2 regions of the Erwinia sp. Eh17-17 genome follow, and region 2 is predicted to be linked to the other one. Evidence: predicted binding sites of a transcription regulator. Region 2 holds the regulator's gene; the other holds the start of a gene.

Region 1 (3,420 bases), on a different contig from region 2:
TACTGGATCGGTTCAGCGCCCCCTGTCGGAGAGTATTATTTAGTGATATTTTGCTGTGATTACTCCCCCGTGGAATTTCCCAAATGGTACTCGATGTCTACACGCTGTTTGTCTGCGAACTGTATGTACTGGGCTTCCTCAGTATCATTATGGTCTTCGCCTGGCGCGGGGCGCAGTATAACCGGGTACTGGGATTCAGCTGTCTCTCGCTGGTGTTGAGCATTGTTGCCGTCGGGCTGAGCAGCCTGCGCAGTTCAGGAATGCTGTTCCTGCCGGTAGTAGTGGGGAATGTGCTGGTGCTTTGTGCTTATGGGCTGCAGTTTAACGCCTTCCGCGCCCTGCGCGGCAAGCGCTGCGGCGGCTTCTGGTCGCTGGGAATGGTGCTGTGGAGCCTGCTGTGCCTGTTTCCGTGGTTCTATTTTTCACTGCCACACCGCATTCTCGCGAGTTCCCTGCTGTGTATTATTTACACCTCCGCGATGCTTTACGAACTGAAGCGCGCACGCGCTCTGCTGCCGGTGACGTGGTGGCCGGCGCAGCTGCTGCTGGGCATTCACCTTGGTTTTAACATCCTGCGAGCCTTACTCGACGGCGGCATTCCCAGCCCGGTGCACGGGGCCATCGGCGGCTCAACCTTCTCGGTTTATGTGATTCTGGAATCGATACTGGTCGTCATCGGCCTGAGTTTTACCATGATGGCGATGGTCAATGAGCGCACGCAGATTATCTACCGCCAGGCGTCGCTGCTCGACCCGCTCACCGGGGTATGGAACCGGCGGGCGCTGTTTGAAAAAACCAGCCAACTGACCGCAGGCTGGAGCTGCAACCAGCGCCCGCTGTCGGTGATGCTGTTTGATCTTGACCATTTTAAATCCATCAACGATCGCTATGGTCATTCTCAGGGCGATCGGGTACTGACCGATTTCTGCCAGCAGGTCATGCACCTGTTGCCGCCGGAAAGCTATTTCGCCCGCCTGGGAGGCGAGGAGTTTGCCGCGGTGGTACTGGGGTCCGAGAGTGAAAGCGTTCAGTTTGCGGAACGTGTACGTAAGGTGGTGGAGAGCTCATGTCCGGAGGAGGTCAGCTACACCGTCAGCATTGGTGTGGCGAGCTGCCGCCCCGATCGTGAGGATATCGACGACCTGATGGCGGCAGCGGATGAAGCGTTATATCAGGCGAAAGCGGCAGGAAGGAACCAGGTCAAAATATTCTGTGAGCCGACACAGGTCCCCCATAAGAGCCTGTTAATGGGGTAAGTTAGTCATAACACACCCGGATTGCAGGTGTGCCTGCCAATCAACCGTTAGCGGTGGTGCTGCTGGCCGGAACCGTGACGGCAGCGTTTTTCACCGCAGTGACGAACCCAGTAGTAACGATCGGCAATTTTCTCACGGCCGCTGATCCTGGCACCCACCAGCCACAGCAGCGCGCCAATGAAGATACTGAAGATGGCCCCATGCACCATAAACTGCGGCAGGTGGAGCTGCGGCATCTGGTTGACGACGGAATAACCTACCCCGCCGATCATCACCACCAGGCCCAGAACCATCAGGGCATTACCCATCAAGTGTGAATGTTTACGTTTCATTGCGTACCTCCAGACAGTATTAACAGGCAAACTCCTTTGCCGGGTGCTGATAGTCTAGGCAATCTTAAGCAATGCTGATGAGTGGGCGATCACATTTATCGCTAATTCTTTGACAAAACTTTACGTCTAACAGCCTGTTTTTATATAGAAATCGTATTATCACTTTGATGAATCATTGTGATTTTCATCACATTGTCTGGCAGATCTTTGAGTTCTCGCACCTGCTTGAGTAAACTAGCCTTTTCACCCCGCACGCTTCAGGAAAATCTACTCGTGAGCAGCATCAAACTGATTGTTGGCCTTGCCAATCCCGGCGCTGAATACGCCGCCACGCGCCATAATGCCGGTGCCTGGTATGTTGACTTGCTGGCTGAACGCCATAATCAGTCGTTGAAAGAAGAGAGCAAATTTTACGGTTACACGGCACGCTTAAACATCGGCGGTGAAGATGTGCGCCTGCTGGTTCCCACCACGTTTATGAACCTCAGCGGCAAAGCCGTGGCGGCGATGGCGACGTTTTATCGCATTACACCAGAAGAGATCCTGGTCGCTCATGACGAGCTGGATTTGCCACCCGGCGTGGCAAAATTCAAACAGGGCGGCGGCCACGGTGGCCACAACGGGCTAAAAGACATCATCAGTAAGCTCGGCAACAGCCTCGACTTTCATCGTCTGCGCATTGGCATTGGCCATCCCGGCGATCGCAATAAAGTGGTGGGATTTGTGCTGGGGAAACCGCAGGCGGCGGAACAAACGCTGATTGACAACGCCGTTGATGAAGCTGCGCGGTGTACCGAGGTCTGGTTGAAAGAAGATCGACTGAAGGCCATGAACCGCCTGCACAGCTACAAAGCGGGCTAGCAGGGTGATGTTCTGGCGAACCCGCTGAGGCAAATTCCGCAGCGGGTTTACTGATTCTGGCAGCGCCGGTCGTCGGCAGGTCCAAGGGTTTGCAGCGTCACTGATGGGCTGAAATAGCCCTGAACGCCCCAGATTTTGCTGTGCCGCAGTCGCTCGAGCTGTCCGTCCCCTGCTACCCCACCAACAATCACCCGGTTAGTGTATTCCCGGATATGATTGATCAGCACGGTAAAATACGGCTTATCCACGTTGTCCAGATAGAACTGACGGTCAAGTTTTACCGCTTCAAACATGTTCGACTGAAGCGCGTTCAGATTAGCATCCCCCGCCCCCAGGTCATCCAGCCATAAAATATTCAGCTGCTCAATCAGGGTCCGTAACAGAGGATTATTCATCCCGTCGTGCAGGTTAGGAAAATCTTCCGACAGCTTCAGCCGCACGAAAGGCAGCTGACTGAGGATCTGCTGAATAAACGACGATTCGGTGACCGCACGCGCCAGCTGGAAATCAATGGCGACGCTGCATAACAGCCCCTGCTGGCGGAAATAATCACCAGATTCTTCAATAATCAGCAGCTGGTTGAGAAACCGTTCGTAAGGAAGTACGGGCACCAGCCCGGCCCCATCCTGAGAGACAGGCTGCGGCCGGTAGGTCAGATCGATGGCGATCAACTCACCACTCAGGGTATGTACAGGAATACAAAAAAAATCGTTTTTCATGCCGTCGGGCCAGTTAACGGCATCCTGCCAGTGAAAAAAATCGCCGCACAGATAAACTATAGAAGTAAATTCTGCTTTCGCCGTCGTAAGACCGCGATTTTTTAGATTATCGGCAGGACCCGCGCCAGCTTTATGGTTCAGGCATCTTTGCTAGCAACTTTATAATCAGGATCGTCAAGCTCGTGGCTGCAAAACGGTCCGGCCTGCTGTAATAAGCTGATGCAGTCCTCGCTGAGATGGCGCAGACGCAGG
Region 2 (3,420 bases):
GGGCACATTTACCCCGTGGCAACCCCTGCCGGAACCGACCGACGTACTGTTTTATGAAGGCCTGCACGGCGGCGTCATGACGCCACAGCACAACGTAGCCGAAAAGGTGGACCTGCTGGTCGGCGTGGTGCCAATCGTCAACCTGGAGTGGATACAGAAGCTGGTGAGGGATACCGGCGAGCGTGGCCATTCGCGCGAAGCCGTGATGGACTCTGTGGTGCGCTCAATGGAGGATTACATCAACTTCATTACCCCGCAGTTCTCGCGCACGCATATCAACTTCCAGCGCGTGCCGACGGTGGATACCTCCAACCCGTTTGCCGCACGCGGTATCCCCTCTCTGGATGAAAGCTTCGTGGTGATCCACTTCCAGGGGCTGGAAGATATCGACTTCCCTTACCTGCTGTCGATGTTACAGGGCTCGTTTATCTCTCATATTAAAACGCTGGTGGTGCCGGGAGGCAAAATGGGGCTGGCGATGGAGCTGATTATGGGGCCGCTGGTCAAAAATCTGATTGAAGGCAAGAAAATCGGCTGAGCGGCTCCAGGTGGGATTAAATATTCACGTGCAGCCATTGATACCCTATGTCGCAATCAGGTCGAAAAAATCTCCGCTGATAGCGAGAGCACAGCGATTACTGACGCTTTTCCACCAGGCCTGCACCGGCATTAACCCCAGTGACAGTCATCAGGACAGCTCAATGACTTCGTAGCTGTGCGTCATTTTCACCCCGCTGCCCAGCATAATGGCCACCGAGCAATACTTCTCTGCGGAAAGATCGACCGCGCGGGACACCGCCTTATCCCCCAGCGCTTTGCCGCTGACGATAAAATGCAGATTGATATGGGTGAAAATACGCGGGGCCTCTTCACGACGCTCTGACGTTAACTTCACCTCACAGTCGGCCACATCGTGACGGCCTTTTTGTAAAATAGAGACCACATCAATGGCGCTACAGCCTCCGGCCGCCATCAGCACCATCTCCATCGGGCTGGGTGCTTTATCCCCTGAGTTTCCATCCATCAGAATCTGATGGCCAGATGAGGATTCTCCCAAAAATGTCAGCCCTTCAACCCATTTAACACGTGCCTGCATAACTAAATCCTCGAATTCATTCAGTTACCGCAGAGTACGCCGCGCCAGGAAAAACGGCAATGCTCCCTTTTTCAAATTATGCTGAAGCGAGACAACAGAAGACAGTCTGGTAAAGCTGTGCTACAAACAAAGCTGCAATATTTTACTGGCATGAGAATGCAAGGTAAAAACGGGACGACAGCACGAGCCATGCTCTTAACAGAGGCCCGTATCATTTCCTATGGGAACGCTTGAATATTTCAACGCCTGGCAGGGACTCATACCCTGATACCCTAAATATTTCGCGCAGCAGGCCAGCGGCGACGCCGCTGCAGCACGTAGAATACAGGGTAGATTAGGCACGATTACAACAGAGGATAACAGCGAATGGTTCTCGGCAAACCGCAAACAGACCCTACTCTCGAATGGTTCCTGTCACATTGCCATATTCACAAATATCCATCCAAAAGCACGCTGATTCATCAGGGTGAAAAGGCGGAAACCCTCTACTACATCGTTAAAGGTTCTGTAGCGGTGTTAATCAAGGATGAAGAAGGCAAAGAGATGATCCTCTCTTACCTCAACCAGGGCGACTTTATTGGCGAACTGGGCCTCTTTGAAGAAGGTCAGGAGCGCAGTGCGTGGGTACGTGCAAAAACAGCCTGTGAAGTGGCTGAAATCTCCTACAAAAAATTCCGTCAGTTGATTCAGGTGAATCCTGACATCCTGATGCGCCTGTCTTCACAAATGGCGCGTCGACTGCAGGTCACATCAGAGAAAGTGGGTAATTTAGCTTTCCTTGACGTTACCGGGCGCATTGCCCAGACGTTACTGAATCTGGCGAAGCAGCCTGATGCCATGACTCACCCGGATGGTATGCAGATTAAAATCACCCGTCAGGAGATCGGCCAGATTGTTGGCTGTTCCCGCGAAACCGTTGGCCGTATTCTGAAAATGCTGGAAGATCAGAACCTGATCTCCGCACACGGTAAAACTATCGTTGTTTACGGCACACGTTAACCGGCTCTGACCCCACGGCGCGACGCCCTGTCGCGCCGTTTTTATTTGGTGTGGATCATGTGGCGGCGAATCATCTATCATCCCGAAGTTAACTATGCGCTCAGGCAAACGCTGGTGCTGTGTTTACCTGTGGCCATTGGCTGGATGCTGGGTGAACTGCAAAGCGGTCTGCTGTTCTCTTTGGTGCCTGCCTGCTGTAATAACGCCGGTCTTGATACCCCGCACAAACGCTTCTTTAAACGCCTGATAGTGGGCGGTGGACTGTTCGCCTTCAGCAGTTTTTTAATCCAGTACGCCGGAGCCGAAGGCGTGCCGCTGCCGGTGATCCTGCTGGTCATGGCATTATTGCTGGGCGTGACCGGTGAAATCAGTCCGCTTCATGGCCGTCTGTTACCCGCTTCTCTGATCGCTGCCATCTTCACCCTCAGCCTTGCCGGGCGGATGCCGATGTGGCAGCCACCGCTGTTGTATATTCTTGGCACCGTCTGGTACGGCGCATTTAACTGGTTCTGGTTCTGGCTGTGGAAAGAGCAGCCGATGCGCGAAACCCTCAGTCTGCTATACCGCGAGCTGGCCGACTACTGCGACGCCAAATACACCCTGCTCACCCGACTGACTGACCCGGAAACTGCCCTGCCGCCGCTGCTGGCACGCCAGCAGAAAGCGGTCGATCTGATTAACACCTGCTACCAGCAGATGCATATGCTGTCCGCCAGCCGCGATAACCACTATCAGCGCCTGACGCGGGCGTTTCAGGTGGCACTCGACTTACAGGAACACATTGCGGTCAGTCTGCATCAGCCGGAAGAAGTGCAGAAACTGGTGGAGCAGAGCCACGCTGAGGCGGTGATCCGCTGGAATGCCCAGACCATTGCCGCCCGGCTGCGGGTGCTGGCGGATGACATTCTCTACCACCGTTTTGCGCAACGTTTCACCATGGACAAACCGCTGCAGGCGCTGGAGAAAATCGCCCGTCAGCATCCGGATAACCCGGTGGGTAACTTTTGTTACTACCACTTCAGCCGCATTGCACGGGTACTACGCACCCAGCGCCCGCTGTACCGTCGCGACCTGATGGCCGACCGCCAGCGCCGCCTGCCGCTGCTTCCCGCGCTGAAAAGCTACCTGTCGCTGAAATCCTCGGCCCTGCGCACCGCCGCACGCTATGCCGTTATGCTGACCTTTGCCAGCTCTCTGGCACTGTTCTTTAACCTGCCGAAGCCTTACTGGATCCTGATGACAGTGATGTTTGTCAGCCTTAATGGTTACAGCGCCACCAGGGTACGTATTCAGCACAGAGCGCTGGGTACGCTGGCCGGGCTGGT

The links. Region 2 encodes CRP, which controls carbon source genes, mostly activating them, when cyclic AMP is high. Its sites were predicted from a motif close to ATGTGANNNNNNTCACAT; they were not measured.
Region 1: pth (aminoacyl-tRNA hydrolase) is a predicted target of CRP. The motif match lies at 1,764-1,781, and genes of this name have one in related genera.

Annotation. Positions count from the first base shown of each region.
Region 1 covers NZ_JBDFQT010000001.1:1,187,500-1,190,919, forward strand. Annotated here, with positions in the region: gene ABEH87_RS05270 (GGDEF domain-containing protein) at 84-1,256, shown strand; gene ychH (stress-induced protein YchH) at 1,304-1,588, opposite strand; gene pth (aminoacyl-tRNA hydrolase) at 1,862-2,449, shown strand; gene ABEH87_RS05285 (EAL domain-containing protein) at 2,497-3,168, opposite strand; gene ABEH87_RS05290 (SulP family inorganic anion transporter) at 3,306-3,420, opposite strand, start outside.
Region 2 covers NZ_JBDFQT010000004.1:21,936-25,355, forward strand. Annotated here, with positions in the region: gene ABEH87_RS12605 (phosphoribulokinase) at 1-538, shown strand, start outside; gene ABEH87_RS12610 (OsmC family protein) at 689-1,096, opposite strand; gene crp (cAMP-activated global transcriptional regulator CRP) at 1,463-2,095, shown strand; gene ABEH87_RS12620 (YccS/YhfK family putative transporter) at 2,153-3,420, shown strand, end outside.